Regions from separate parts of the Micromonospora sp. bgisy143 genome, predicted to be linked through region 2. Evidence: riboswitches for the same ligand, from Rfam matches in the RefSeq annotation. Region 2 holds a riboswitch; the other holds the start of a gene.
What was found. A riboswitch is a leader RNA that binds a small molecule or an ion and turns the genes downstream of it on or off. The one in region 2 is predicted to bind cobalamin.

Region 1: another riboswitch for cobalamin. It lies ahead of cobN (cobaltochelatase subunit CobN); the one in region 2 lies ahead of AC3EN4_RS21990 (ribonucleoside-diphosphate reductase subunit alpha).

The regions. Positions count from the first base shown of each region.
Region 1 covers NZ_JBYIRN010000006.1:133,745-148,453, reverse strand. The annotation lists partial or broken gene cbiE (precorrin-6y C5,15-methyltransferase (decarboxylating) subunit CbiE) at 1-675, opposite strand, end outside; gene AC3EN4_RS10995 (cobalt-precorrin-5B (C(1))-methyltransferase) at 792-1,943, opposite strand; gene cobM (precorrin-4 C(11)-methyltransferase) at 1,940-2,764, opposite strand; gene cobI (precorrin-2 C(20)-methyltransferase) at 2,761-3,501, opposite strand; gene AC3EN4_RS10980 (cobyrinic acid a,c-diamide synthase CobB) at 3,498-4,853, opposite strand; gene cobO (cob(I)yrinic acid a,c-diamide adenosyltransferase) at 4,847-5,458, opposite strand; gene AC3EN4_RS10970 (VWA domain-containing protein) at 5,550-7,847, opposite strand; gene cobN (cobaltochelatase subunit CobN) at 7,844-11,512, opposite strand; cobalamin riboswitch at 11,771-11,947, opposite strand; gene AC3EN4_RS10960 (hypothetical protein) at 12,267-12,602, opposite strand; gene AC3EN4_RS10955 (RNA polymerase sigma factor) at 12,727-13,302, shown strand; gene AC3EN4_RS10950 (hypothetical protein) at 13,295-14,014, shown strand; gene AC3EN4_RS10945 (ATP-binding protein) at 14,037-14,709, opposite strand, start outside.
Region 2 covers NZ_JBYIRN010000020.1:22,766-37,474, forward strand. The annotation lists gene AC3EN4_RS21975 (FadR/GntR family transcriptional regulator) at 1-56, shown strand, start outside; gene AC3EN4_RS21980 (family 43 glycosylhydrolase) at 467-2,281, shown strand; gene AC3EN4_RS21985 (ribonucleotide-diphosphate reductase subunit beta) at 2,444-3,439, opposite strand; gene AC3EN4_RS21990 (ribonucleoside-diphosphate reductase subunit alpha) at 3,493-5,880, opposite strand; cobalamin riboswitch at 6,020-6,233, opposite strand; cobalamin riboswitch at 6,409-6,482, shown strand; gene AC3EN4_RS21995 (CbtB domain-containing protein) at 6,540-6,743, shown strand; gene AC3EN4_RS22000 (CbtA family protein) at 6,734-7,498, shown strand; gene AC3EN4_RS22005 (histidine phosphatase family protein) at 7,495-8,091, shown strand; gene AC3EN4_RS22010 (GH92 family glycosyl hydrolase) at 8,226-13,850, opposite strand; gene AC3EN4_RS22015 (hypothetical protein) at 14,078-14,709, opposite strand, start outside.

The DNA.
Region 1 (14,709 bases), on a different contig from region 2:
GACGGGCACGGCGGGTGCGGGCGGGACGGGCAGCGGCTTCGCGGTCGGCACGACGGGTGCGGGCGGGGTGGGCGGCGGCTCGGCGATGCTGAGCAGGACGTGCGGGTCGGGCCAGGTGCCGGCGGCGGCCTGCGCGGGGGTCACCACGTGGACCCGTTCGGCGTCGGTGCCGAGGTGTTCGGCGACCAGCAGGCGACGGGGCCAGCCGACCAGACCCGCGCCCAGCTCGGCGGCACCGGCGCCCGGCGCGGTGAGGACCGCGACCAGCGGCAACGCCCGGCAGGCGTTCAGCGCCGGTCGGAGGTCACGGCCGTGCGCGGTGACCACGGCGGCGCCGTCCCAGGACAGTCCGGCGCGGGCGAACGCGGCGGCCACACTGGACACCGCCGGCACCACCCGCAGCGGCAGCCCGGCCGCGCGCAGCCGCCGGACGATCCCGAACAGGCCGGGGTCCCCGCTGGCCAGCACGACGGCCGGCACCCCGCTGGCGATGGCGTCAACCAGCCGGCGCAGGGCCGGGGCGAGCGGCCCGAGGACGACGGTCTGCGCGCTCGCCGGTACGGGCACCGCGGCCAGGTGCCGGACCGCCCCGACCACCAGGCCCGCGCCGGTCAGTGCGGGGGCGAGGGCGGGGTGCGGCGGAGCCCCGGCGGCGTCCAGCCCGACCACTGTCACCAGCGCGTCCGGGGCGGGCTTGGCCGCCGGTGCGGCCGATCCCCGCGCGTCCGGTGTGGGGCCCGTCGTCGGCGTGTCCGATACCAGCGCGTCCCGGTCCGTCCCGGTGGGTCGGCTCATCGCGGCCACCGGCCCGAGGAGGCGACGACGCGTGCGCCGGCAAAGTCGACCATCGCCACGTCCACGGTGACCGTCGGCCCGGCGAAGCGGCGCAGCACCGCCTGGACCCGCTGGCAGAGCAGATCCCCGGCCGTGCCGAGCAGACCGGCGGCCTCCCACAGTTCGTACGCGTGCCGCCCGGTGTTCGCCTCGGTCACGGCGGCGACGAGCGCCGGGTCGCCGCCGACGTCGGCGGTGATCGCGCCGAGCAGGGACAGGTCAACCGTGGAGCGGGTGTAGTGGGTCATCAGGATGCCGGCGGCGAGTTTGGCGAGCTTGCCGGCCATGCCGACGAAGACCACGCCGGTCATCGCGTCCTCGACGGCGGCGGTGACCGCCGCGCCGGTGAAGTCACCCACCTCGACGAAGCACACCTCGGGCAGGTCGGGCAGCAGCGCCCGGGCGGCCCGCTCGGTACGCCCACCCGTGCACAGCACCACGGTCCGCTCACCCTGGGCGGCCATGACGTGCACGGCCTGCACGACGCTGGCCCGCCAGGAGGCGGTGGAGAAGGGCCGGACGATCCCGGTGGTGCCGAGGATCGAGATGCCGCCGAGGATGCCGAGCCGCCGGTTGGTGGTCTTGCGGGCCATGATCTCGCCCCGGGGCACGCTGATCACCACGCGTACGCCGACCTCGGTGAGGTCGACGACCTCGGCCACCGCCTCGCCGATCATCCGCCGGGGCGTGTCGTTGATGGCCGGGCCACCGACGGCGAGCCCGAGGCCGGGTTTGGTGACGGTGCCGACGCCCGCGCCGCCGGCCAACCGCAGCCCGGGGACGTCGGTGAAGTCCACGGTGGCGGTCAGCTCGGCGCCGTGGGTGACGTCCGGGTCGTCACCGGCGTCCTTCACCACCACCGCCTCCGCGCGCACCGGTGGGGTGCCGGTCACCTCGCAGCGCTCCACCGGGAAACGCACCCGTCGCCCGGCCGGCAGGCCGATCTCCACCTCCGGCTGGACCTCGCCGGTGACCAGGGCGGTCACGGCGGCCTTGGCCGCAGCGGTGGCGCACGCGCCGGTGGTCCAGCCGGTCCGCAGCGCGGTGGGCCGGACCTTCGCCGTACGCGGCAGGTCCGGTTCGCGCAGCGGCGGCTCGGCGTACGTCACGGGGTTCCGGTTTCTCCGGCGCGGGCGCGGCGCAGTTCGGCGCGGGCGGCCGGTTCGGCGCGACGGAAGGTGTGAAAGTGGCCCGGGTGGTAGAGGTGGGAGCGGGTGCCCGTCGCGGCGAGGGCCGGACCGACCAGGAACAGGGTGTGCTTCCACAGCTTGTGCTGCTTGACGGTGGCCTCCAGGGTGCCGACCGTGCAGGTCACGACCAGCTCGTCGGGCCAGGTGGCCTGGTACGCCACGACCGCCGGGGTGTCCGCCGGGTAGCCGCCGGCCAGCAGTTCGGCCTGCACCTGCCCGGAGCGGGCGGCGGACAGGAACAGCGCCATGGTGGTGCCGTGCCGGGCGAAGTCCCGGACCCGTTCACCGGGCGGCATGGGCGTCTTGCCGCCTTCGAGGCGGGTGAGGATCACCGACTGGGCCACCTCGGGCACGGTCAGCTCCCGTCCGACCAGTGCCGCGACGGCGGTGAACGACGACACCCCGGGGACGATCTCGACGGCCAGGCCGAGCGCCCGGCACAGGTCCAGTTGCTCCTGCACCGCGCCCCACAGCGCCGGGTCGCCGGAGTGGATGCGGGCCACGGTGAGCCCGCGTTCGGCGGCGCGTTCGTAGAGCGGCAGCACCCCCTCGATGGGTAGCTGCGACGAGTCGATGATCTCCGCGTCGGGGCGGGCGTGGTCGAGCACGTCGCCGTGCACCAGGCTGGCCGCCCAGATCACGATGTCCGCCGTGGCGATCACCCGGGCGGCCCGCAGGGTCAGCAGGTCCGCCGCGCCCGGTCCGGCGCCGACGAACCACACCTTGCCGTCGCTGGTCACAGCTTTCCTCCTCGGTGGGTGCGGCGGGCCGGGACCAGCAGCGTGGACAGGTACGGCAGGTCGGGCCCGGCCTCGTCGACCGGGCCGATCCGCTCGCCGGGCAGGCCGATCGCGCGCCCGAGCACCGCGTCGGGCAGTCGACCCTGCCGGCGCAGCTCGGCCAGCAGTTCCGGGTGCCGCCGCCAGCCCTTGTAGACGACCACGGTGCCGGGGCCGGCCAGGGCGTCGGCGAACAGCGCCGGGTCGGCGGTGGCGGGCAGCAGGGTGAGCGGTTCGCGCCCCTCGACCAGCGGGACGCCGCTGCGCGCGGCCAGTTCCTGCATGGCGGTCACGCCGGGCACCGTCGCCACCCGCACGGCCGGGCGCAGCGCGCGGACGCTCTGCGCCAGGTAGCCGAAGGTGGAGTAGACGTTCGGGTCGCCGATGGTGGCGAAGGCCAGCGACTCCGCGCCCGCGTCGATCGCCTCGACGACCGTCCGGGCGGCGTCGTCCCAGGCCGCCGCGCGGCGGGCGGTCACCCCACCCCGGTCGTCGAGGGCGAACGGCAGCCGCCGCAGCCGGTCCGCCGGGACGTGTTCCCGCACGGTCGTCTCGGCCCGCCCGGCGTCCGCACCGGGCCGGTCCGCCATCACGGGTACGAGGACCACGTCGGCCGCGCGCAGGACGCGCACCGCCCGGACGGTGAGCAGTTCCGGGTCACCGGGGCCGACGCCCACCCCGGTCAACGTGGCGGTCATCGGCACGCCTCCACGAGGCGGCGGGCGGCCACGGGGTACCCGGCCCAGTGGGTGTGCAGGTAGGAGGCGTGCACCCGGCCGCTGACGAAGCCGTGCGGGGTGTCGTTCCAGCGCCACGCCGGCGTCTCGCCGTGTCCGGGGTCGGTGGTGGTGCGGTGGAACTCGTGCCCGCGTACGGGCTCGCCGGCCCGGGCCACCGGGGAGTCGGTGACGGCGAACGCCTCGCGGTAGCCGAGGGTGAGCCGGCCGGTCATCCGGGCGGTCAGGTCCAGCCGGCCGCACATGGGTACGCCGTCCAGCGACCGCCCGAGGTAGAGCAGCCCCGCGCACTCGGCCACGATCGGCCCGTCGAAGTCGGCCAGTTCGGCGCGGAGCGTGCCGTTGCCGGCCAGCGCCTCCGCGTACGCCTCGGGGAAGCCGCCGCCGACGACGACCGCGCGGGTGCCGGCGGGCAGCGACCGGTCGCGCAGCGGGTCGACGGTGACGACGTCCGCGCCGGCGGCGGTGAGCAGTTCGGTGGTCTCGGCGTACGAGAAGGTGAAGGCCGGACCACCGGCGAGCGCGACCCGTGGCCGCCCGATGCCCGCCGGCCCGCCGACGGCCTGGACCGGGTCCCACGCGGGGACGGTCAGCGGCCCGGCGGTGCGGGCCAGGTCGAGGACGGCGTCGAGGTCCACGGTGGCCTCGACCAGTTCGGCGAGCGCGGTGACGATGGCGAGCGATTCGGGGGCCCGTTCGGCGACCGGCACCAGCCCGAGGTGCCGGGCCGGCGCGGCGACCTCGGCGGCGCGGGTGACCGCCCCGAGCACCGGTACGCCCACCTCGGCGAGCGCGTCGCGCAGCAGCGTTTCGTGTCGGGGCGAGCCGACCCGGTTGAGGATCACGCCGCCGATCCGCACGGCCGGGTCGAACGCGGCCATGCCGAGGGTCAGCGCGGCGGCCGAGCGACCCTGCGCGGTGGTGTCCAGCACCAGCAGCACGGGCGCGTCGACGAGCCGGGCGACGTGCGCGGTGGAGGCGAAGTCGCGGCGGCCCACCGCGCCGTCGTGCAGACCCATGACGCCCTCGACCACGGCGATGTCGGCGGGCGTGGGGACGCTCGCGCCGTGCCGCAGCAGGCCGGCGATCCGCTCGGCGCCGACCAGGAAGGGGTCCAGGTTGCGGCCGGGCCGGCCGGCGGCGAGAGCGTGGTATCCAGGGTCGATGTAGTCCGGGCCGACCTTGTGCGGGCTGACGGTCAGGCCGCGCCGGCGCAGCGCGGCCAGCAGGCCGGTGGCGACCGTCGTCTTGCCGTGGCCGCTGGCCGGCGCGGCGACCACCACCCGGGGCAGCGCCCACGGTGTGCTCACCACTCGATGCCCTTCTGGCCCTTCTGGCCGGCGTCCATCGGGTGCTTGACCTTGGTCAGCTCGGCCACCAGGTCGGCGGCGGCGACCAGGCGCGGGTCGGCGTCCCGACCGGTGATGACGACGTGCTGGAAGCCGGGCCGCTCGGCCAGGGTGGCGACCACCTCGTCCACGTCCACCCAGCCCCACTTCATCGGGTAGGTGAACTCGTCCAGCACGTACAGCCCGTACCGCTCGGCGGCCAGGTCACGCTGGATCTGCCGCCACCCCTCCAGAGCGTCGGCGGCGTGGTCGGCCTCACCGCCGCGCTGGATCCAGGACCAGCCCTCGCCCATCTTGTGCCAGGTGACCGGGGCACCCTGGCCGGTACGCTCGTGCACCTCGCCGAGCGCCCGGAAGGCGGTCTCCTCCCCCACCCGCCACTTGGCGCTCTTGACGAACTGGAACACCCCGACCGGCAGGCCGGCCGTCCAGGCCCGCAGCGCCAACCCGAAGGCGGCCGTCGACTTTCCCTTCATCTGTCCGGTGTGGACGATGATCAGCGGCCGGTTCCGCCGCTGCCGGGTCGTCAACCCGTCGGCGGGAACGTGGCTCGGCTGTCCCTGCGGCATCAGCGCGCCTCCCGTCCCGCGGCCGCGCGTCCCGCCGCCGTGGTTCCCGCGATCTTGCAGTTTCTGTTGGTCATTTGTGTCCTTGAGTCCTTTATGCCGCGACAGAAACTGCAAGATCGCGGGGGTGGGTGAGGGTGTCCAGGGGGTGTCGGGGGGCCTTGAGCTGGGTGGCCAGGCGGGCGGCCAGGTTGAGGCGGATCGGGCCGGACTCGCAGTCGATGACCACGCAGGGGGCACCTGTTGCCGCCAGGACTCTCGCGGCTGCCGCGGTGCGGTCCAGGGGGCGCGGGCCGGCGGTGGCTCGGCCGTCGGTGACCACCAGGACCAGGGGGCGGCGCTTCGGATCCCGTAGGCGTTCTACGCGCAGCAGGTCGACGGCGGCGAGCAGGCCCTCGGCCAAGGGCGTCCGCCCGCCGGTGGGCAGTTCGGTCAGCCGGGTCGACGCGGCCAGCACCGAAGAGGTGGCCGGCAGCAGCGTTCGCGCTCCGGTGCCCCGGAAGGCGATCACGGCGACCTTGTCCCGTCGCTGGTACGCGTCGGTGAGCAGCGCCAACACGGCGTCCTTCACGGCGGTCATCCGCTGCCGGGCGCCCATCGACCCGCTGGCGTCCACCACGAACAGCACCAGGTTGCCCTCGCGCCCCTCCCGGACCGCCTCGCGCACGTCGTCCGGGCGCAGCAGCAGCGGACCCGCCAGCCTTCCCCGAGACGCCTGGCGCGGCGCGGCGGCACGCACGGTGGCCGGCAGGTGCAGCGCGCCGACCCGGCCCGCCGGCAGGCGCGCCCCGGTCGTCCGGCCACGCCCGGTCCGGGCACGCGACCGTCGGCCGGGCACCCCGTCACCGACGCCGGGCGCGGTGAGCAGCCGAGCCCGCAGGCCACCCCGGGGTACGGCCACGCTCCCGCCCTCCCAGTCTCGATCGTCGCCGGCGTCGCTCGGCCCCGCGCCTCCGGCCCGTCGACGCCGCATGCCCCGGCTGTCGGCCGGCGACCGATCGGAGGACCCGTCCACGCTGGCGTCGGCGGCGTATGGCTCGGGACCGTCGCCGCGCTCGTCCCCGCCGGTGCCGCGCTCGTCCCCGCTGGCGTCGCGCTCGTCCCCGCCGGCGGAGCCGTGTCGTTCCGGACCGCCCAGCGCGGTCGAGTCGCGGGCGGCGCCACCGGCGTCACGGCCACGAGCGTCCGGCCCGTACCCGTCGCGGTGGTGCGCACCGCCCGGACCGCCCGCACCGTCGAGGTCGCCCGGGCCACCCGGGCCGCCGAAACCGCCGCCCGAGCCGGCGTCCGGGCCGTCAGGGCGGGGCCCGGACGGGCCGTCGGGGCGCGGACCGGACGGGCCGCCGTCGTGCGGGCCGTCGTCCGGGTCGTCGGGGTGGGCGTCCTGGGCCCGTTGCAGGGCCTCGTCGAGGCGCTTCTCGTCCAGCCCGGGTGTGTCGAACGGGTCGCGGCGGCGACGGTGCGGCAGGGCGAGCCGGGCGGCCACCCGGACGTCGTCGCTGGTGACCCGGTCCCGGCCGTGCCAAGCGGCGTGGGCGAGGGCGGTCCGTGCGGTGACGATGTCGGCGCGCATCCCGTCCACGTCGAACGCCGCGCAGACCTCGGCGATCTGCCGCAGCGCGGCGTCGGGCAGGCGTACCCCGGGAAGCCGGCGGCGGGCGGCGGCGACCTGGGCGGCGATCTCGGCGTCGGCGGCGGCCCAGCGGGCGGCGAACCCGGCCGGGTCGGCGTCGGCGGCCAGCCGGCGGCGGACCACCTCGACCCGGATCTCCGGGTCCCGGCTGGCGTTCACCTCGACGGTCAGCCCGAACCGGTCGAGCAGCTGCGGACGCAGCTCCCCCTCCTCCGGATTCATGGTGCCGACCAGCAGGAACCGGGCGGCGTGGCTGACCGAGACGCCCTCGCGCTCGACGTGGCTGCGGCCCATCGCGGCCGCGTCGAGCAGCAGGTCGACCAGGTGGTCGTGCAGCAGGTTGACCTCGTCCACGTAGAGCACACCCCGGTGCGCGGCGGCGAGCAGGCCCGGTTCGAAGGCGCGGACGCCCTCGCCGAGCGCCTTCTCCAGGTCCAGCGACCCGACCACCCGGTCCTCGGCGGCGCCGACCGGCAGTTCGACGAGGCGCGCCGGCCCGGTCTCGGCCGCCGCCGCGGCGGGATGCGGGCCGTCCGGGCAGGCCGGGTCGGGTTCGGCGGGGTCACAGCCGAAGCGGCAGCCGGCGACCCGGCGCACCGGCGGCAGCAGCGCTGCGAGGGCCCGGACGGCGGTGGACTTGGCGGTGCCCTTCTCGCCCCGGACGAGGACCCCACCGATCGCCGGGGACACCGCGTTGAGCAGCAGCGCCAGCCGCATGTCGGCCATGCCGAGCACGGCGCTGAACGGGTAGGTGGTCATGCCCGATCCTCCAGGTCGCCCTCGCTGGCCAGGTACTCGTCGCGGAGCCGGTCGAGGGTGGCCGGCTCGGGCTTGGCCCACAGCCCTCGGTCGGCGGCCTCCAGCAGGCGCTCGGTGATCCCCCGCAGTGCCCACGGGTTGGACTGCCTGAGGAACTCCCGGGTGGTGTCGTCGAAGAGGTACGCGGCGGCCAGGTGCTCGTACATCCAGTCGTCCACGACTCCGGCGGTGGCGTCGTACCCGAACAGGTAGTCCACGGTGGCCGCCAGCTCGAACGCGCCCTTGTAGCCGTGCCGGCGCATCGCGGCGATCCACTTCGGGTTGACCACCCGGGCGCGGAACACCCGCCGGGTCTCCTCGCCCAGGGTGCGGGTGCGCACGTCGTGCGGCATGGCCGAGTCACCCACGTACGCCGCCGGTGCCGTGCCGGTGAGGTGGCGGACCATTGCCACCATCCCTCCGTGGTACTGGAAGTAGTCGTCCGAGTCCACGATGTCGTGCTCGCGGGTGTCCTGGTTCTTCACCGCGACGGCGATCCGGGCGAAGGAGCGTTCCATGTCGGCGCGCGCCTCCCGACCGTCCAGGCCCCGGCCGTACGCGTACCCGCCCCAGACCGCGTACACCTCGGCCAGGTCGGCGTCGTCGCGCCAGGTCCGCGCGTCGATCAGGGGCAGCAGTCCGGCGCCGTACGCCCCGGGCTTGGAGCCGAAGATCCGGGCGGTGGCCCGCCGCTCGTCGCCGTGCTCGGCCACGTCGGCGGCGACGTGCGCGCGCAGGTAGTTCTCCTCGTCCGGCTCGTCCAGCGCGGCGACCTGCCGCACGGCGTCGTCGAGCAGCGCCACGACGTGCGGGAACGCGTCCCGGAAGAAGCCGGAGATGCGGACCGTGACGTCGACGCGGGGCCGACCCAGCTCGGCGGTCGGCACCACCTCGACGCCGGTGATCCGCCGGGACCGCTCGTCCCACACCGGCCGGCAGCCCAGCAGCGCGAGCACCTCGGCGATGTCGTCGCCCTGGGTGCGCATCGCGCTGGTGCCCCACACGGTCAACCCCACCGAACGGGGGTACGCGCCGGTGTCGGCCAGGTGCCGGGCCAGCAGCGAGTCGGCCAGGGCCACGCCGACGTCCCAGGCGTTGCGGCTGGGGATGGCCTTCGGGTCGACGGAGTAGAAGTTCCGGCCGGTGGGCAGCACGTTGACCAGACCCCGGGTGGGCGAGCCGGACGGGCCGGGCGGCACGAACCGGCCGTCCAGCGCCCCGAGGGTGTTCCGCAGCTCGTCGGTGGTGCGGTCGAGTCGGGGTACCAGCTCGGTGGCGGCGAAGCGCAGCACCGCCGCGGCGTCCGGGATCGGCTGGCCGGTCACCTCGGCGACCACCACCTCGGCCGCGTCGGCTGCCCAGTCGAGGGTCTCCATGCCGACGACGAGCCGCCGGGCGAGTCCTTCGATGAGGTCGATCGCGTCGGCGGCCGTACCGGCCGGGCCGTCCACCGCGTCGGTCAGCGCGGCCGGCAGGGCGATCCGCTGCCCGGGCGTCGCGAGCAGCGCCTGCTCGTCGAGGGCGTACGCGGCGGCGAGGGCCTGCCGTAGGCCGGGCAGGGCGTACGCGCCGCCCCAGACCTGCGGGGCGCGCAGCACCGCGAGGACCAGGTTGACCCGGGGCTCACCGGTGGGCGCGTCGGCGAGGATGTGCAGGCCGTCGCGGATCTGCACGTCCTTGACCTCGCACAGGTAACCGTCGAGGTGCAGCACGAAGTCGTCGAAGTCGTCCGGGTCGGGCATCGCCTCGGCGTGCAGGTCGTGATGCAACTCGGCGGCGCGGACCAGGTCCCAGATCTGCGCCCGCACGGTGGGCACCTTGGCCGGGTCGAGCGCCTGCACGGTGGCGTACTCGTCCAGCAGTTGCTCCAGTTTGGCCAGGTCGCCGTAGGTCTCGGCGCGGGCCATCGGCGGCACCAGGTGGTCGACGACCACGGCGTGCGCCCGCCGCTTGGCCTGGGTGCCCTCACCGGGGTCGTTGACGATGAACGGGTAGACCAGCGGCAGGTCCGCGAGGACGGCGTCGGGCGCGCAGTCGGCGGCCAGGCCGAGACCCTTGCCGGGCAGCCACTCCAGGGTGCCGTGCTTGCCCAGGTGCACCACGGCGTCCGCGCCGAAGCCGCCGTCCGCGACCGGCGCGGTGAGCCAGCGGTACGCGGCCAGGTAGTGGTGGCTCGGTGGCAGGTCCGGGTCGTGGTAGATGGCGATCGGGTTCTCCCCGAAGCCGCGTGGCGGCTGGATCAGCAGCGCCACGTTGCCGAAGCGCAGCCCGGCCAGCACGATGTCGCCGCCGTCGGTGTACAGCTCGCCGGGCGGCTCACCCCAGTGCTCCCGCATCCGCTCGCGCAACTGCGCCGGCACCTGGTCGAACCACCGCCGGTACGTCGCCCCGGGGATCCGGGCCTCGGCGGCGGCCAACTGCTCCGGCGTGAGCCACTCCACGTCGTGCCCGCCGGCGGCGATCAGCGCGTGGATGAGCGCGTCACCGTCGGTGGGCGGCGGTGCGTGGCCCAGGTCGTAGCCGGCCTCGGCGAGCGCGGCGAAGAGCCGGACCGCCGAGGCGGGGGTGTCCAGCCCGACGGCGTTGCCGACCCGGGAGTGCTTGGTGGGGTACGAGCTGAGCACCACGGCGATCCGCTTGTCGGGGTTCGGCACGTACCGCAGGCGGGCGTGGCGGACCGCGATGCCGGCGACGCGGGCGGCCCGCTCCGGGTCGGCGGCGTACACCGAGAGGCCGTCGGCGTCGACCTGCTTGAACGAGAACGGCACGGTGACGATCCGGCCGTCGAACTCGGGGATGGCCACCTGCATCGCCGCGTCCAACGGGGACAGCCCGGCGTCGCTGCCGGCCCACTGTTCGCGGGTGCTGGTCAGGCAGAGCGCCTGGATGACCGGCACGTCCAGGGCGGCGAGCGCGCCGACGTCCCAGGCGTCCTCGTCGCCGCCTCCGGAGGCGTCAGCGGCGACCGCGCCACCGGCCGCGAGGACGGTGACCAGCAGCGCGTCGCAGCGGGCGAAGAGCCCGAGCGGGCCGGCGCCGGCGGTCAGCCCGCGCAGCGAGCCGCAGAAGATCGGCAGGGGGTTGCCGCCGGCCGCGCGGACCGCCTCGGCCAGCACGTCGACGAAGGCGGTGTTGCCGGCCAGTGCGTGCGCCCGGTAGAAGACGATTCCGATGGTCGGCCGGTCGGGTTCGCCGGGGTGCGCGCCGTGCACGCCGTACGCCGGGGTCGGCGTGGGCGCGGCGAACCCCTCGCCGGTGAGCAGGACCGTGTCGGAGAGGAACCGGGCCAGCTCCCCCAGGTTGTCCGGCCCGCCCTCGACCAGGTACGCGAGGGCCTGGGCGACGACGCCGGACGGCACCGTGGAGACCGCCATCAGCTCCGCGTCGGGCACCGCCTCGCCGCCGAGCACGACCGCGGGTACGCCGCTGGCGAGCACCGCGGCGAGGCCGTCCGGCCACGCCTGCCGACCGCCGAGCAGGCGTACGACGGCGAGGTCGACCCCATCGAGCAGGGCGGGTACGGCGTCGGCCGCCACCCGGGCGGGGTTGGCGAGCCGGTAGTCGGCGTCGCTGGCGCGGGCGGCCAGCAGGTCGGTGTCGGCGGTGGAGAGCAGCAGAATGCGCACGGCAGGCTCCGGACGGTAACGTCGACGCGCTCGCGGCAGCGATTGGGCGACGACGTGCGGGTAGGCGCGGGGTTCAGCAGGCACCGCGACCGCTCACCGGCGTGGGGCCGGCGGCGACGGGTGGCGTGGTGCGGACCTCAGCGGGGAACGGAGACGATGCCGATCGCGGCGACAGCACGGTCGCGATACGTGAGACGGCAGCGGCCGTCGATGATGGAGACGCCATGCGTCATCGGGTCCTCCTCGGGTGTCCACGCCCTGGGGTACGTCCCGACGGCCGAAGTATCCTGGCTTCCGGATCGATGCTCTCCCCCGGCCTTCCAACCGCAGACACACGGCCGTGACTCACGAGGGGGGATCACTCCCCGGTGACAGTGGCGGGACCGCGTCGGATTCGCACCGACTTCCTTCACTGCCGTCAGGCCGCGAATGCTGCCACACCCTTGCGCTGCCGGTCAACGCCGCCCCGGCCCGCCGCACGGGCGTGACCCACCGACACCTGGGCGGGCGACGCGACCGCGTAGCGGCACGCCGCGACGCCCCGGATCCCTGCTCGGCGTCCTTTGCTCTGCTTACCTATGAGCGACAGTGACGGCGTCTAACCGTTGCCTATAGGTAAGCAGAGCAAAGGAGGCCACACACGCCCTGGGCTGCGCGATCGCCGGCACGGAGCAACCGCGCAGGCCGGGCACCGTCGGCGCTCGGCGGCTCCGCCGGGAGCAAGGGTGGTGCGGTGGACCGTGCGGGGCGGATCTCAGCGGGCGTGGCGCTCCGGGTGTGCCCGATTCCACACCCGCATCCGCTCCGGGTAGCCGGTGCGGGCCGCCTCGTACAGCGGCACCGCGTGCTTACGGGCGATGTCGCCCGCCGCGCGGGGCGTGCCGGTACGGCGCCGGATCCACTCCCCGTCGTGGGCGATCGCGACCACCGTGGTGTCGGTGGCGGTCGTCTCCGGTTCCAGGTAGAACTCCACACCCCGCCGACTGGCGACGAACGCCTCCAGCGCGGCGAGGTCGTCCCGGGTGGCCTCTCGGTCCAGCTTCGTCGGGGTCCCCTCGCCGCTGCGAGACCGCCGGTTGAACCAGCCCATGCCCTGCCCCTCTCCTCGACGCCACTCCCAGTTCAGCACCGATTCCTGGCAATCCGCTGCACGCCGGGTGGGAGAAATCTGACTCCCGCGGGGCGGAACCCGACGCGGGCGGGTGGTGTCATCAGTGCGAGTCCGACCGGAGGTTCCCCTGGACGACGACGTGCTCGTCACCCGCGCCCGAGCCGGCGACCTGGAGGCGTACGACCTCCTGGTGGCCCGGCACACCGCGTCCGCGTACCGGACGGCGGTGCTGCTCGGCGCGGGATCGGACTCCGAGGACGTCGTCCAGGAGGCGTTCGTGAAGGGCTACCGCAAGCTGTCCCGCTACCGGGGCGAGTCGTCCTTCCGCTCCTGGTTGCTCGCGATCGTCGCCAACGAGACCCGGAACCTGCACCGCTCCCGCACGCGCCGCGACGGCCTGGTCCTGCGCGCGGCGGCGAACCCCCCACCCGAGATCGCCGAGGACGATGCCGTCGGCGCGGTCCTGGCCGGCGAGCGTCGGGCCGCGTTGGTGGCGGCCCTGCGGCAACTGCCGGTACGCGACCGCGAGGTGATCGTCTGTCGGTTCTTCCTCGATCTCGGCGAGCAGGAGACGGGCGTCATGCTGGGCTGGCCCCGGGGCACGGTCAAGTCGCGTACCTCACGGGCACTGGCGAAGCTGCGGGCCCTGCTCACCGACGAGGCGGTGCACCATGGATGACCTCGAGGCGGAGCTGCGGGAGTTGGGCGGGTGGTTGGAGACGCCCGCCGCGCCGGACGTCACCGCACGGGTACACGATCGGCTCGTCGGACGCGTACCCAGATGGCGACGGTGGCGCTCCCTGGCCGCGGCGGCGCTGGCGGCCCTGCTGGTCGCGGCGCTGCCGCCAACGCGTGCCGCCGTCGCCGACGCGGTCGGCGAGGTGCTGCGCTTCGCCGGCGTCGGCATCGTCACGTCGTCCACGCCGTCGTCGCCGCAGGACGAGCCGTCACCCCTGCCGTCGCTGCGGACGGTGGGGCTCGACGAGGCGCGCCGGGCGGTACGTTTCCCGGTCCGGGTGCCCGCCGCGCTCGGCCCACCGGAGCGGGTGTCGGTCGCCGACCCGGACGGCGCCGGCGCCTACCGGGTCGCGACGCTGCTCTACCAGGGTGGCGGCGTCCGCCTCGACGCGTTCGACGGTCGCCTCGACCTGGCCTTCCACAAGAGGACCAGCCGGCCGGGAGTGGAGTGGACGCAGGTCGAGGGCGACTTAGCCGTCTGGGTGGACGGTCCGCACGTGCTGTCCTACGTCGACCGGTCGGGCCAGATCCGCCGGGAGACCGCCCGACTCGCCGCGTCGACCCTGATCTGGGAGCAGGCCGGCGTGACCTACCGGCTGGAGGGTGCCCGCGACATGGCCGAGGCGCTCGAGATCGCCCGGTCGCTTCCCTGACCACCGTGGCCCTTCCGGGATCTCAACGCGGCGGCAGGCCCATCCGGTGCTCGACCTGGACGGCTTCCGTCTCGCGGCCCTGCACGCGCAGCAGGACGACCAGGCGCTGCCAGGCGTCGCGCGCGTCGCCGTGCTGCCCGAGGCTCTCGTGCAGTTCCCCCAGGCTTTCCAGGCAGTCCGCCTCGCCCCGGGTGTTGCCGACGTCGTGGTAGACCGCGAGCGCCTGCCGGTAGTAGGCCAACGCCGAGTGCTGCTGGCCGGTGTTGCCGGCGATCAGGCCGAGGCTGTGCAGGGTGTCCGCCTCGCCGTCGGGGTGCCCGTGCTCCCGGAACAGGGTCAGGGCCCGGGTGCAGCTGTCCTGCGCCTCCTCGTAGCGCGCCAACTGGGCGCACTCCCAGCCGATCGCGTTGAGGACCCGCGCCACCTCGACCATGTCGCCGAGATCCTGGAACTCGACCAACGCCTCATGGGCGTGCACCAGCGCCTGACGGGGGTCACCGACGCGGTCCGCGCTGACGCTCAACGCGTAGTGGCCCCGGGCCAGCTCGGCGGCGTCGCCGGCCTCGCGGGCACGGTCGACGGCCAGGCGCAGGTGACGTACGCCCTCGTCGTGCTGGCCGTTCTGGCTGTGGGCCTGGCCCAGATAGCGGTGTGCCATGGCGCTCGCCGAGATGTTGTCGCTCTGCTCGGTGGCG
Region 2 (14,709 bases):
AGGCGTGGCTGGTACGTCGCAGCGGACCGGGAAGCCCGACTCGACTGCAGCGCTGACCAGCCTTTCCACCGCTGCGTACGACCCTGCGCCGACCCGCCGGTGACGGCGGCGTGAAATCCAGGTCCGTCCATCGCTTGAGAATGTTAGCGATAACAGACTACCCTCGGGCCGCAGAGGCGAAGGGCACGCTTCACCGCTCCATCCGATCCAGCGAGGTCGATGGAGCAGTGCATGACCAACGCCCACTGGTGGGTGACCGGGCCTCCCGCAGGGACGTTGACCACCGCCGTCGACGTACGGCGGGCCGCCGCACGCGGGAGCCACGGGTGGACACGCGAGCGCCTCCCGCCGTGCTCGCGGCAAACGCCGCAGCCCCACCCCGAACGACCCGCGACGACACCCGCGACACGCCGCCAGCGCACGCGGCGGGCCGCCCCGCCCGTCGTGACCCACCCTGGAGGTACCGATGCGCCCCACCCCGCCACCGCGGACCACGAGCCGGCTCCGGCGCGGCCTCGCCTGGCTCGCGAGCCTGCTGCTCGTCTCGACGCTGATGCCGGCCACGGCCGCCCGCGCGGACAACCCCATCGTCCAGCACATCTACACGGCCGACCCGGCGCCGCTGGTCCACAACGGACGGGTCTACCTCTACACCGGCCACGACGAGGACGGCTCCACGTACTTCACCATGAAGGACTGGCGGGTCTGGTCGTCGGCCGACATGGTCAACTGGACCGACCACGGCTCGCCGCTGAGCGTCGCCACCTTCAGCTGGGCGAGCGCCAACGCGTGGGCAGGCCAGGTCGTGGCCCGCAACGGCAAGTTCTACTGGTACGTGCCGGTCACCGCCCGGGCCACCAACTCGATGGCCATCGGCGTCGCGGTCGCCGACAGCCCCACCGGACCGTTCCGGGACGCCATCGGCCGTCCCCTGGTGGGCAACGGCGAGATCGACCCCACGGTCTTCATCGACGATGACGGCCAGGCGTACCTGTACTGGGGCAACCCGAACCTGTGGTACGTCCGGCTGAACGCGGACATGATCTCCTACAGCGGCAGCGCCACCAAGATCCCGCTCACCACCGCCGGGTTCGGCACCCGGGCGGGCAACGCGAGCCGGCCCACCCTCTACGAGGAGGGCCCGTGGGTCTACAAGCGCAACGGCATCTACTACAACGTGTTCGCGGCGGAGTGCTGCTCCGAGTTCATCGGATACTCGACCGCCACCGGCCCGACCGGCCCGTGGACCTACCGTGGCACGGTCATGCCCCGCCAGGGAGCGAGCTTCACCAACCACCCCGGAGTCATCGACTTCAACGGCGGCTCGTACTTCTTCTACCACAACGGGGCGCTACCGGGGGGTGGTGGTTACACCCGCTCGGTGGCCGTGGAGAAGTTCACCTACAACACCAACGGCACCATCCCGACGATCAACATGACCACGACGGGTGCGCCGCAGATCGGCACGCTCAACCCGTACGTGCGGCAGGAGGCCGAGACCATCGCCTGGGGCTCCGGCATCGAGACCGAGGCCGCCAGCGAGGGCGGGATGAACGTCGGGTGGATCGAGAACGGGGACTACGTCAAGGTCAAGGGCGTCGGCTTCGGTACGGGCGCGACGTCCTTCTCCGCCCGGGTCGCGTCGGCGACGTCCGGCGGCACCATCGAACTGCGCCTCGGCGGTCCCACCGGCACCCGGGTGGGCAGCTGCGCGGTACCCGGCACCGGCGGCTGGCAGACCTGGCAGACCGTCTCCTGCCCGGTCTCCGGCGCCACCGGCACCCAGGACCTGTACCTGCGGTTCACCGGCGGCAGCGGCACCCTGTTCAACATCAACTGGTGGCAGTTCCAGGCCAACGGCACGACGCCCACCCCGACTCCGACCCCGACGCCGAGCCCGCCCGTGGACGCGACGCCCACGCCCACTCCGACGCCCACGACCACTCCCACGCCAACGCCGACGAGCCCGGCCGGGACATCCTGCGCGGTCACCAACACGGTGGTGAACACCTGGCAGGGCGGCTTCGAGGGGCGGCTGACGGTCACCAACTCCGGGTCGGCCGCGCTCAACGGCTGGCGGGTCACCTGGACGCTCGCCGGCGGCCAGACGGTGTCCCAGGTCTGGAACGGCACCCTCACCCAGTCGGGTAGTCAGGTGACCGTCGCGAACGCCGGCTACAACGGCCAGCTCGCGCCGGGCGCGTCGACCACCGCCGGCTACCTCAGTTCCATCACCTCGTCCAGTCCGCCCACCACGACCCCCACCTGCACCCCCGCCTGACCCCTCCCACGTCCCCCGTTCCCCACCCCCAAGAACACCCCCACCCCATCCCCACACCCCGTCCGCCGCCGACGTCGATCATGAAGTTAATGCCCCCGAAACGCCGATAGGGGTGCAACAACTTCATGATCGACGGGGCGGGGCGGGGGTGGGGTGGGGGTTCTAGAAGTCGTCGTCGAAGGCGACCGTGCCGGTCACCCCGACCTGGTACGCGGACACCCGCCGTTCGAAGAAGTTGGACAGCTCCTGCACGTCCTGCAACTCCATGAAGGCGAACGGGTTGGCCGACCCGTAGTGCGGCGCGATCCCGAGCTGCGCGAGACGGCGATCGGCGACGTGCTGGAGGTACTGGCGCATGTCCGCCAGGGTGAGCCCGGGCACCCCCTGACCCACCAGGTCCTCGGCGAACTGGACCTCACACTCGACCGCCTCGGTGAGCATCCGGCGGACCTGGTCGGCCAGGTCGTCGTCGAACAGGTCGGGCTCCTCGGCGCGTACGGTGTCGACCACGTCGAACGCGAACGCCATGTGCATCGACTCGTCGCGGAACACCCAGTTGGTCCCGGAGGCCAGCCCGTGCAGCAGGCCCCGCGAGCGCAGGAAATAGACGTACGCGAACGCGCCGTAGAAGAACAGCCCCTCGATGCAGGCGGCGAAGCAGATCAGGTTGAGCAGGAACGCCCGCCGGTCCTCGCGGGTACGCAGCTCCCGCAGGTCGTGCAGGGAGTCGATCCACCGGAAGCAGAAGTCGGCCTTGCGACGGATCGAGGGGATGTTCTCGATGGCGGCGAAGGCCGCGAACCGCTCGCTCTCGTCCGGCACGTACGTGTCGAGCAGGTTGAGGTAGAACTGGACGTGCACGGCCTCCTCGAACAGCTGCCGGGACAGGTAGAGCCGACCTTCCGGGCTGTTGACGTGCTGGTACAGGTTGAGCACCAGGTTGTTGGCGACGATCGTGTCGCCGGTGGCGAAGAACGCGACGAGGCGGCTGACCAGGTGCCGCTCGGCCGGCGACAGCCGGTCCAGGTCGGCCAGGTCGGCGTGCAGGTCGACCTCCTCCACCGTCCAGGTGTTGCGGATGGCGTCCCGGAACCGGTCGAAGAAGTGCGGGTAGCGCATCGGACGGAGAGTCAGGTCCATCCCGGGGTCGAGCAGCATGTGCGTGGTCCTCGCGTCGGTGGTGCGGTCGGTCGTGGTGGTGTCGGCGACGGTCACTGGCACGCCTCGCAGGACTCGGGGTTCTCCAGCGAGCAGGCCAGCGCCTCGGCGTCGACGGCGACGGCGACGCGAGCGAGGGGCGTCACCGCGCTGACGGTGGCCTGCTGGATCCGGGTGGCCGGCCGGGACCGCAGGTAGTACGTGGTCTTCAGCCCGGACTTCCAGGCGTACAGGTACATCGAGGAGAGCTTGCCGATGGTGGGCGACGCCAGGAACAGGTTCAGCGACTGGGACTGGTCGATGAACGGCGCGCGGGCGGCGGCCAGGTCGATCAGCGCCCGCTGCGGCAGCTCCCACGCGGTGCGGAACAACTCCCGCACGTCGGCCGGCAGCTCCGCGATGGACTGCACCGAACCGTCGGCCCGCTTGATCGCCGAACGGATCTGCTCGGTCCACCGGCCGCGGGCCTTCAACTCGCGCACGAGAGCGGTGTTGACCTGGAGGAACTCCCCCGACAGCGTCTCGCGCTTGAACAGGTTGGAGACTTGCGGCTCGACGCACTCGTAGCAGCCGGCGATCGAGGCGATCGTCGCGGTGGGCGCGACCGCCACCAGCAGCGAGTTGCGCAGCCCGTACTCCCGCACCTGCTGGCGCAGCGCGTCCCAGCGCGCGGTCTGCGTACCCTCGACTCCCCACAGGTCCGGTTGCAGGTCCCCCCGCGCGGCCCGGGTCTGCGCGAACGCCGGGTGCGCGCCGAACCGGCGGGCCAGGTCGGCGGAGGTTTCCAGCGCGGTCAGGTACAGCTCCTCGCTGATCCGCGTGGACAGATCCCGGGCGGCCGGCGCGTCGAACGGCAACCGCAACGCGAAGAACACGTCCTGCAGCCCCATCAGCCCGAGCCCGACCGGCCGCCAGCGGGGATTGCTCGCCGCCGCCTGCGGGGTCGGGTAGTAGTTGATGTCGATGACCCGGTCGAGGAACGTCACCGCCGTCCGGACGGTGGCACGCAACCGTTCCCAGTCGATGCCGTCGTCGGTCAGGTGGGCGGCGACGTTCACCGAACCGAGGTTGCAGACGGCGGTCTCGTCGTCGCTGGACACCTCGATGATCTCAGTGCAGAGGTTGGAGAGGTGCACCACGTTGCCCGGCTCGGCGGTCTGGTTGCACAGCCGGTTGGATGCGTCCTTGAAGGTCATCCAGCCGTTGCCGGTCTGCGCGAGGGTCCGCATCATCTTCCCGTACAGCTCGCGGGCCGGGACCTGCCGCACGTAGCGGCCCTGCGCCTCGGCGGCCCGGTACGCCGCGTCGAACCGCTCTCCCCACAGGTCCGGCAGTTCGGGCACCTCGTTCGGGTCGAACAGCGACCACATCTCGTCCGCCTCGACCCGGCGCATGAACTCGTCCGGGATCCAGTTGGCCAGGTTGAGGTTGTGGGTACGCCGGGCGTCCTCACCGGTGTTGTCCCGTAGCTGGAGGAACTCCTCGATGTCCGGGTGCCACGGCTCCAGGTACACGCAGGCCGCGCCCTTGCGCCGGCCGCCCTGGTTGACCGCCGCGACGCTGGCGTCCAGTGTGCGCAGCCACGGCACGATGCCGTTGGACTGCCCGTTCGTGCCACGGATCAGCGCGCCCCGGGACCGGACCCGGGAGTACGCGATGCCGATGCCACCGGCGAACTTGGACAGGCTGGCGACCTGGGCGTAGCGCGCGTAGATCGAGTCCAACTCGTCGCGCGGCGAGTCCACGAGGTAGCACGAGGACATCTGGGTGTGTCGGGTGCCGGAGTTGAACAGCGTCGGCGAGCTGGGGAGATAGGCGAGGCTGGACATCAGCCGGTAGAAGTCGATTGCCTCGTCCGGGGTGCGGGACAGGCCGCAGGCCACCCGCAGCAGCCAGTACTGCGGGGTCTCCAGCACCTGGCGGCTCGTCGGGTGGCGCAGCAGGTACCGGTCGTAGACCGTGCGCAGGCCGAAGTACTCGAAACGGCGGTCGCCGTCGGCGTCCACGGCGTCGTCGAGCACCCGGGCGTGCGCGGCGACGAACGCGGCGGTGTCGTCGCCGATCAGGCCCTGGGCATGACCGGTCCGGATCGCCGCGCTGAACGACGCAATGTCCTGCCGGCGTACCTCCCGGTCCACCGCACTGGCGAGCAGCCGGGCGGCGAGGCGCGAGTACTGCGGCTCCACGCCGATCAGCTCGGCTGCGGTCTGGATGGTCAACCAGGACAGCTCGGCCGTCGTCGCGCCGTCGTACAGGCCGCTGATCGTACGGGTCGCCACCCGCATCGGGTCGACGTCGGGCAGGTCGTCGGCCCACCGCTCGACCGTCCGCACGATCCGGTGCACGTCCACGGCCTCGGTACCGCCGTCGCGGGTACGGACCCGCACGGGAACCGAGCGCGGGGCTTCGCCGTTGACCGGGACCACCTCGGTGACTGTCACCACTTGCTCCTCGCGAGTTCGGGACCTCCAGGGCCCTCGGACACGAGGAGACCGACACCGTCGAACGCCACGCCCGTACGGCGTGGGTCGGCTGGCGTCGGCCGTCCCACGCGGCCTCGGACCACCGCGCGCCCGGGTTCGGGTACGCGGCGCGCTGGCAGGTCTTCGGACTCGCGGGCGCGTCCGGGCCTGCCCGGTCACCTACTGGCCGTCGCTTCCCAGGCCGGTGGCCCAGTGCCGATGACGGCTTTCGTTCCCACTCACCGCTGCGGGGCAGTCCCGGATTTCCACCGGGTTCCCTCTTGCCTCGGCCACTCCTGACGAGCGGCCGAACCAGCTGCGGTCGACACCATATATAGGGGCGGGCACGTTTGTCACACCCCACATGTCGGGCTCGGCGTGTCGCGCTCGACGGTGACGGCCGTCGTCGATCGGTCCATCGGGCGGCGTTGCCGCCGACCGCCGTCATCGGCTTGACCGACCAATCCGGCCCGGATACGGTCGACCCACTATCTGCGGCGACGCGAGGGAAGCCGGTGAGAATCCGGCGCGGTCGCGCCACTGTGAGCGGCCCCCAGCCCGGGGGTCGCGAGCCAGGACGCTCGCTCGTCCGCAGCCTTGCGATGGGGACGCGTCATCCCCGAGGAGGTTCGTCACGCATGTCCAGTTCCACGTCCAGCCAGCCGCTGGCGCACCCCGCTGTCCCGACCCGTCTGCTGTGGACGGTGCTGGCCACCGTCGCCGCGCTCGCCCTGCTGACCTACCTCGTCGCCTTCGACCAGGGGGCGGTCTCGCGCAGCGGGACGTACCTGCACGAGCTGATGCACGACGGCCGGCACCTGCTCGGTGTCCCGTGCCACTGACCGGCACCGCACCCACGTTCGTCACGGTCCTGCTGCGCGGGCTGCTCGCCGGCCTGGTGGCCGGCCTGCTCGCCGGGACGTTCGCCTACGTCGTCGGAGAGCCACACGTCGAGGCGGCCATCGCCATCGAGGAGGCGGCCACGCACGCCGAGCCCGCCGCCGACGGGCACCAGCACGGCGAGGACGCCGTGGTCGGTCGCAACGGGCAACGCGGCGGTCTGTTCCTGGCCACCGGCCTGTTCGGAGTCGCCATGGGCGGCCTGTTGGCCACCGCGTACGTCCTGCTCGCCCGTCGTCGGCGCACCGTCGACGACGGGCGGTCGGGACTGCTGCTGGCCGCCGGCGCGCTGCTCGGCGCGGTGATCGTGCCGTTCCTCAAGTACCCGCCGAATCCGCCGGCCGTCGGCGACCCGGCCACCATCGACCAGCGCACGGTCACCTACCTGCTGATGGTGGTGCTCGGCCTGGTCGCGGTCTGGTCCGGTTCGCTCGGCTACCGATCGGTGGGCGAGCACGCGCCGGTCTGGCTGCGGGCCAGTGCCGCGGTCGGTGGGTTCCTGCTGGTCACCGTCGTGTCGTACGTGGTGCTGCCGTCGTTCCAGGAGGTCCCCGGTGACTTCCCGGCGACGCTGCTGTGGAGCTTCCGGCTCGCCTCGCTCGGCACCCAGACCGTGCTGTGGACCGGAATCGGCCTGCTCTTCGCCGCCCTGATGCACCGGCGGCTGGCGGCCACCGGCGCACGACTGGCCGGGTGAGCGTCACCCGCCTACGGCTGGTTGCCCACGGTCACACCGCAGCCCTGCGGCAGACCCGGTTCGGCGGGAACGACAACCTGGACGAGGGCGGCCGGCGGGCCGCCCTCGCCCTCTCCCCCGCCGACACCGGCCGGCGGGCGGGCGACACCGTGGCATGCCTGTCCAGCCCTGCGGCGGCGGCCGTCGAGACCGCCGAGATCTTCGGCCTCGCGCCCACCGTCGAGGCGGCGCTGGCCGACTGCGATTACGGCGACTGGACCGGCCGGCCCCTCGCGGAGATCGCGGCGGAACGGCCCGACGCGCTGCGCGAGTGGCTGTCCGATCCGAACGCCGCGCCGCACGGTGGTGAGTCGATCGTCGCCGTGCGCCGACGCGTCGGTCGGTGGCTGGACGCGCAGCGCGGAGGCGGCCGACGGGTCACCGCCGTCACCCACCCGCTCGTGATCCGGGTCGCCATCGTGCACGCCCTGGATCTGCCGCTGGCGACGTACCGGCAATTCGACGTCGCGCCGCTGGCGGTCGTCCGGCTCACCGGCCACGGCCCACATTGGCAGCTCCGCCTGGACGCGTCGCCGGCATGGGCGAAGGGGTGACGAACCTTCACCACGGCCCCTGTCGAGCTGCCCCAGATGTGGGGTGGCGAGGTCGGCGCCCTCGATCGGGTGGACCCCCAACGGATGTCGGGCGGGCCGTGGAGCACGGCCCGCCCGACTGAGGTACTTCCGGCCTACTTCGTGCCGGTGACCGTGAACGATTGGGACACCGTCGCCTTCGAGCGGGCCCCGGACAGCGTCACACTGGTGACTCCGGGCTCCATCGAATCCGGAACGGCCACGGTCCCACCGGCGACGATGCCGTCACCGTTCGCGCGTACCGTGCCGACCCGACGACCGTCGCCGAGGCTCACCGTGATCGTCTCGTTCGGTGCGAAGCCGGCGCCGTCGACGGTGATCGCCGTGCCGCGCGGCGCGGTCGGCGTGGGCAACGACAGGCGCGGCTGGTAGGCCGGGTCCGCCGAACCCGCGCTCACCTGCACGGTCGCCGTCGCCGGCGTGCCCGACGACGCGCCGGTGGCGCGGACCGCGTACCGCCCCGGCGGCGTGTCCCCGGAGGTCGGGACGGTCGCGCGGACCGTGCCCGTCGCGGACGCCGAGACCGTCACCTCGCGGGTCGTGCCGGCCGCGAGGCCCACCGTCACCCGCTCGCCGGCGGTGAACCCGCTGCCGACGACCGTGACCGTGTCACCGGCGGTGACCGACTGGGTGCCGGACACCGCGAGGGTGGTGGCCGCCCCGGCCGACCGGACCGTCACGGTGAAGGTGGCGGTGCTGCTGGACAGCGTGTCCCACGCGGTGACGCGCACCGTATAGGTGCCCGCAGCGGCGTAGGTGTGCCGGCCGCTCAGCGCGCCGTCCGCGCCGACCGTGGCGTCCTCCGGAACGGTGCCGTCGCCCCACTGGACGCGGGCCCGGTAGCCGGTGGTGTCGGGGACACCGCCGGTCACCGATCCGAGGTTCGCCGTGAGGACCTGCCCGGCGTCGACGCTCTGATCGCCCGGAGCGCTGGCTACCAGCGCGGCGGCCGGAGTGCCGTCGTCGGCGACGGCGAACACGTGGATCCGGCCCACCGAGCGCGGATCGCCGGTCTGCGTCGGCAGGGTCACCGACACCAGCGTCCTGCCCGCCGGGATCTGGTACGGCGTGGTGGCGAACAGGAACGGCTGGGCGCCGTCACGGCTGGTGCCACTGAGCCGGTACGCGGACTTCGCCACCACGATGTTGCCGTACGACGGCGTGCCGTTGGCGTTGCCGCCCAGCGTCCAGTCACTGAACCGGATCGGAACGCTGGCGGTGCTACCGTCGCTGAAGGTCGCCGTGCCGGTGGTGTCCTGGTTGCCCTGCGTGCCGGCGCCGATGAACGAGATGCTGGTGGCGTCGGCCGGCAGGCGCAGGGCGATCGTCGCGCCGTTGCCGGTGGCGTTGTCCGGCTGCCCGGCCGGGACCTGCGGCAGGGTGAAGCCCAGCGCGGTGCCCGGCACCTGGTGCCGCTGCCCCTGGGTCACGCCGGCCGCCGCCAGCGCGGCCCGCGAGTACGCCCACGACTTCGCGTCGCAGTCCGCCGCGAGGGTGCCCTCGTCACCGACACACACGGTGTCGAACGCCGCGGTGAGGCTGGACTTCGCCGCGTACGCGACGTCGACGCCGACCGTCACCGAACCCTGACCGACGCCGTCGGTCACCGTGACGCTCGCCTGGTGGTACCCGGGCGTGGCGTAGGTGTGCTCGCCGCTGACCCGGTAGACCTCCCGGGAACTCAGCGTCAGCGTGCCTTCGGTGGCCGGTGAGCCGTCGCCCCAGTCGATCGTGGCGCGGTAGTCGTCGGCGACGCCACCGGTGACGGTGGCCAGGGCCAGCGTGACGGGCGCGCCGGAGCGGGCGTGCACGCCGTCGGTGGCGGTCACCGTGATGTCGCCGCCGCCCAGGTCGAGGTCGCCGCCGGCGAGCAGTTCGATCTCGGCCAGGTTCGGTTGCGCCGCGCCGACGGTCTTCGTCACGACCAGGCGGAACCGGGAGTACCGCCCGGGCTTGTCGATCCGGAACGGCCGGGTCTGGTTGCGCCAGCGGAACACCTCGTCCGCCCGCGAGTCCAGCGTGTTCCAGGTGAGGCCGTCGGAGGAACCCTGCAACCGCCAGTCGGCCGGGTCGCCCGCGGCCGCGCCGGAGGTGATGGTGTAGTAGGTCGGCTGCTGCCGGCCGCCACGGGTGGTCCAGCCGATCTGCGGCGTACCCGACGACGCGGTCAACTGGGTGGTGGACGAGTCGTCGAAGAGCGTCGACGCGTCCTGACCCGTACCGACGGTGGCGGTGCCCAGGCCCGGCCCGGTGACGTCCTGCAACGGCTGCGGTACGGCGTTGCCCTTGGTCAGCGACGGGGGCGCGGCGTCCGGACCGGTGCCCCACGAGGACGGGTTCGGTCCCATCTGGAAGTCGATCGTGCCGCCCTTGGCGAGCGCGGACACGTCGACGGAGACGGCGCGTTGCTTCTTGCCGTTGACCTTCACGCTCTGCACGTACACGTTGCGGTTGTCGTTGTTCGCGGCGTTGACCACGATGTCGCCGGTCGGGCGGTGCACGGTCATCCGGGTGAACTGCGGCGAGCCGATCGCCCAGTGGGTCGAGCCCGCCTGCAACGGGTAGATGCCCAGCGAGCTGAGCACGTACCAGGCTGACATCTCGCCGTTGTCCTCGTCACCCAGGTAGCCCTGGCCGATCTCGCTGCCCACGTAGAGACGCCGCAGGATCTCGCGCACGGCCGCCTGCGTCTTGGCGGGAGCGCCGGCGACGTCGTACAGGTACGGGATGTGGTGCGACGGCTGGTTGCTCATGCCGAGCTGCCCCATCCGCACCGCGCGGGCCTCGATCATCTCGTGGATGACGCCGCCGTAGCCGCCGGGGCGGTCGGCGTTCTCCGGCGTGGCGAAGAAGGTGTCGAGCTTGTCACGCAACGCCTGCTGCCCGCCGTACAGGTTGATCAGGCCCCGGGGGTCCTGCTGCGCGGTGAACGCGAAGTTCCAGCCGTTGGTCTCGGTGTACACCCCACCCCAGTCCAATGGGTCACCGGCGAGGAACGTGCCGGCCGCGTCGCGGCCCTGGAAGAGCTTCGTCTTCGAGTCGAAGAGATGGACGTAGTTGCGCGCCCGCTCCAGGAAGTAGCGGGACTCCTCCTTGAGCTGGTCGCGTCGGGACTTCGGCGTGGCCGGGTCCTTGGCCAGCGCGGCGGCCATGTTGCCGATGCCGTAGTCGTTGATGTAGCCCTCCAGCGCCCACGACACCGACTCGCCGGTGGAGGTCGGCGTGTAGCCGAGGAACAGCGACGTCTCGATGCCCTTGCGGCCGACCGCGCCGCGCCCGGAGGCGACCGTCGCGTCCTTGGCGGCCGCGTCGTACGCCGCGAGCGGGTCGGGCAGCTTGACCCCGGTGAGGTACGCCTGCGCCAGGGCCACGTTCGCGCTGGTGCCGGTCATCAGGTCGGCATAGCCGGGCGACGACCAGCGGGCGATCCAGCCACCGTCACGGTAGTGCTGGACGAACCCGTCCGCGATCCGCGCGGCGACGTCCGGGTAGAGCAGCGAGTACGCGGGCCACACCGTGCGGTAGGTGTCCCAGAACCCGTTGTTGACGTAGATCTGCCCGTCGACGATCTTCGCGCCGGTACGGGTGGCGGTCGACGTCCCGGTCGGCGCGGACACCGGGCTGGCGTACTGCCAGCGCGGGGCGGCGGCGGTGCCGGTGTTCTCCGACTGCGAGTTCGGGTAGAGGTTCAGCCGGTACAGGTTGGAGTACATGGTGACCAACTGCGTCTCGGTCGCGCCTCGCAGCTCGACCCGGCCGAGGCGGTCCTTCCAGGCGGCGGTGGCGGCGTCGCGGATCGCGTCGAAGCTCCGGCCGGTCACCTCCAGGTCGAGGTTGCGCCGGGCCTGGTCGACGGAGAGGAACGAGGTCGCGATCCGCATCGTGACCTGCCGGTTCGCGGCGACGTCGAAGGTCGCGGATGTCGCGGTCACCGCCGTCGGCGCCCGGTCGAACGTGCCGGACACGAACATCCGGCTCCGCCCGGCCGAGAGACCGCTTCCGTTGTCGACCCAGCCGGTGAACGTGCTGTCCGTCCCGATGGTGAAGGTGCCCTTGGCGAAGACGAGACTTCCGGTGGACGCTCCCGGTCCGAAGGTGAACCGCATGATGCCGGCGTGGTCGGTCGGCGTCATCTCGGCGACCAGGCCGTTCTGCAGCGCGACCCGGTAGAGGTCCGGCCGTGCGATCTCATCCTCGTGGCGGAAGGCCAGCGCCCGGCTGGCGGGTGACCCGGTGAGCGGCCCGTCGCCGGCCACCGGCATCACCGACATCTGGTTGCGGTCGCCCATCCACGGGCTGGGCTCGTGGGAGATCGCCAGGCCCTGCAGGGTGGGCAGGTTCGCGGCGTTGTTGGCGCGGTGGTAGTCGTACTCCCAGGAGTCCGAGGTCGCGTCGGTCACCGGGGTGAAGAAGTTGAACCCGTTGGGCACGGCGGTGATCGGCAGGTTGTTGCCGCGCGAGAACCCGCTCGTGGAGTTGGTGCCACGGCGGGTGTCGACGTAGTTCGTCAGCCGGGAGCCGTCGATCGCAGCCGGGCTCCCGGTCACCTCGACGTCGTCGAGCCACCCCTGGAACAGGGTCTCCTCGGTGGCCTGCGGGTCGTCGTACGCGAGCAGGATGCCGTCGATCGTCTTGCCGCGCGCGACGGCGCCGAGGTCGGCGCTGACCGCGTTCCACTGGTCGGCGAAGAGCGCCTTGGCCGCGCCCTGACCGGCCGGCGTCAGCGAATTGCCGTGCTGGTCGACGGCCGAGCGTCCACTGAGGTAGCTGCCGTCGGTGAAGCGCAGGTCGACCGAGGCGTAGGTGGACGGGTAGCTGGCGTCCTGGCCGGTGAACTCGGGGAAGATCCGGTACGACAGGCGGGTCTTCGGCCCGACCGGGATGTCGACGTCGAACAGCTTGTTCGTCGCGTACGAGCGGCCGCCGGTCTGCGCGCCACCGTGGTAACGCAGCGCGGCCAGCCCGGTGAAGCCGACGCCCGGCTTCGTCGTGTAGCCGCCGACCGGCCCGGGGCCGATCTCGGTGACCATGGGGGTGGCCGGCGGTCGGACGTCCGAGCCGTCGCTGATGTCCCAGCCGGCGAGCTGGGTGAGGGAGTCGCCGGAGTTCGCGGAGACCGCCAGCCGGTACCAGCCGTAGGCCGTCGTGTTGGTGACGCCGTACCTGTTGGTGGCGAACCGCTTGGCGAACCGCTGCTTCGTCTGGCGGTCCAGGTCGACCCAGGTGCTGCCGTCGGTGGACCCCTGCAGGGTGAAGTCGCGGGGGTCGCGGCCCGGCTCGTCGTCCGCCGAGGTCAGCGCGTACCGCTTGACGGCCGCGGGCTCCGCCAGTTGGTACGTCAGCCAGGCGGTCGGTTCGAACGCCAGCCACTTGGTCGACGGGTTCCCGTCGGTGAGGTTCGCCGCGATCTCGTTCGGCGGGTTCTGGGCGCTCGCCGTGGCGGCCTCGACCCGGCCGAGCAGGCTGCCGGGCAGGTTCGCGTTGCTCGACCCGCTGAGGTTGCCCTGCACGGGCCGGCCTGAGCGGTCGACCTCGACGGTGCTGGTGGCGGGCTGCGGGTCGGCCGATTCGAACGAGGAACGGAAGTCGCCCGGGGGTGGGGCGCTGGGCGCGGCGCCGGCCGGCGGCGCGGCGACGACCATCCCCAGGGGAAGCAGGACGGCGGTCGCCGCTACGGCTATCCGCAGGGAGACGGCGCGCGCACGGGGGAGATACGGCATGGGGGCGGACCTTTCGACTCGATGCGTTCGAGGACGTCGAGCGTCTGGGTGAAGGGGCGGTGGTAGTGGACGGTCAACCGGGTCTGACATCGTTGTCATCGGGCGTGCCTGACAAGCGAGGCAGATCAGATGGATGTCGGGCAGATGCTGCCGCGCAACCACGGCCATGTCAATGGGTTGATCGCCGCGAAACGCGAGCACGGCGTCCCGGGTGGACCCCCGGCCGCTCAGCGACCGCCCGCGGCCAGCTCGGCCACCATTCCCTCGCAGCTCCGCACGACCACCTCCGCGCCCCGCCGCTGGGTCAGCGGCAGCAGCGGATCCTCGGCCCGGTCCCGCCACCGCCACTGGGCGTCCACGGCGGCCTCCCAGAGCCGCTGCGCGGTCGCCTCGTGCTCGACACCGAGCCGGGCGGCCAGGGAGACGCCGTCGCCGCCGACCAGCCGCTGTGCCTCGGCGGCCAACTCGGCGTCGAACCCGAGACGGGCGTTGCGCAGGGCCACCAGCAGGCGTAACTCACGGAACTCGTGCGCGCCGGCCAGGATCTGCTCGATGGCTCCGACCAGTTCGTCGCTGCCCCGGACCGGCTCGGCCCGCACCAGGGACTCCACCGCGGCCAGCGCCGAGCGGGCCTTGAGCGCGTCGCGCCGGTCGACGAAACAGCGGGTCATCGACTCGCGCAGCTCGGTGAGCCCGCTGCGCCGGATCAGTTCGGCCGACATCGTCACCCGGGTGTCGAACCCGCCGCGCACCAGGGTCGTCGCCAGCCGGATACCGAAGAGGCCGAGCCGGTCCAGCAGGCCCGCGCGCACCTCGGGGTCGAGGCGTACCGGCAGGTCGCCACGGACGAAGCGGTCGG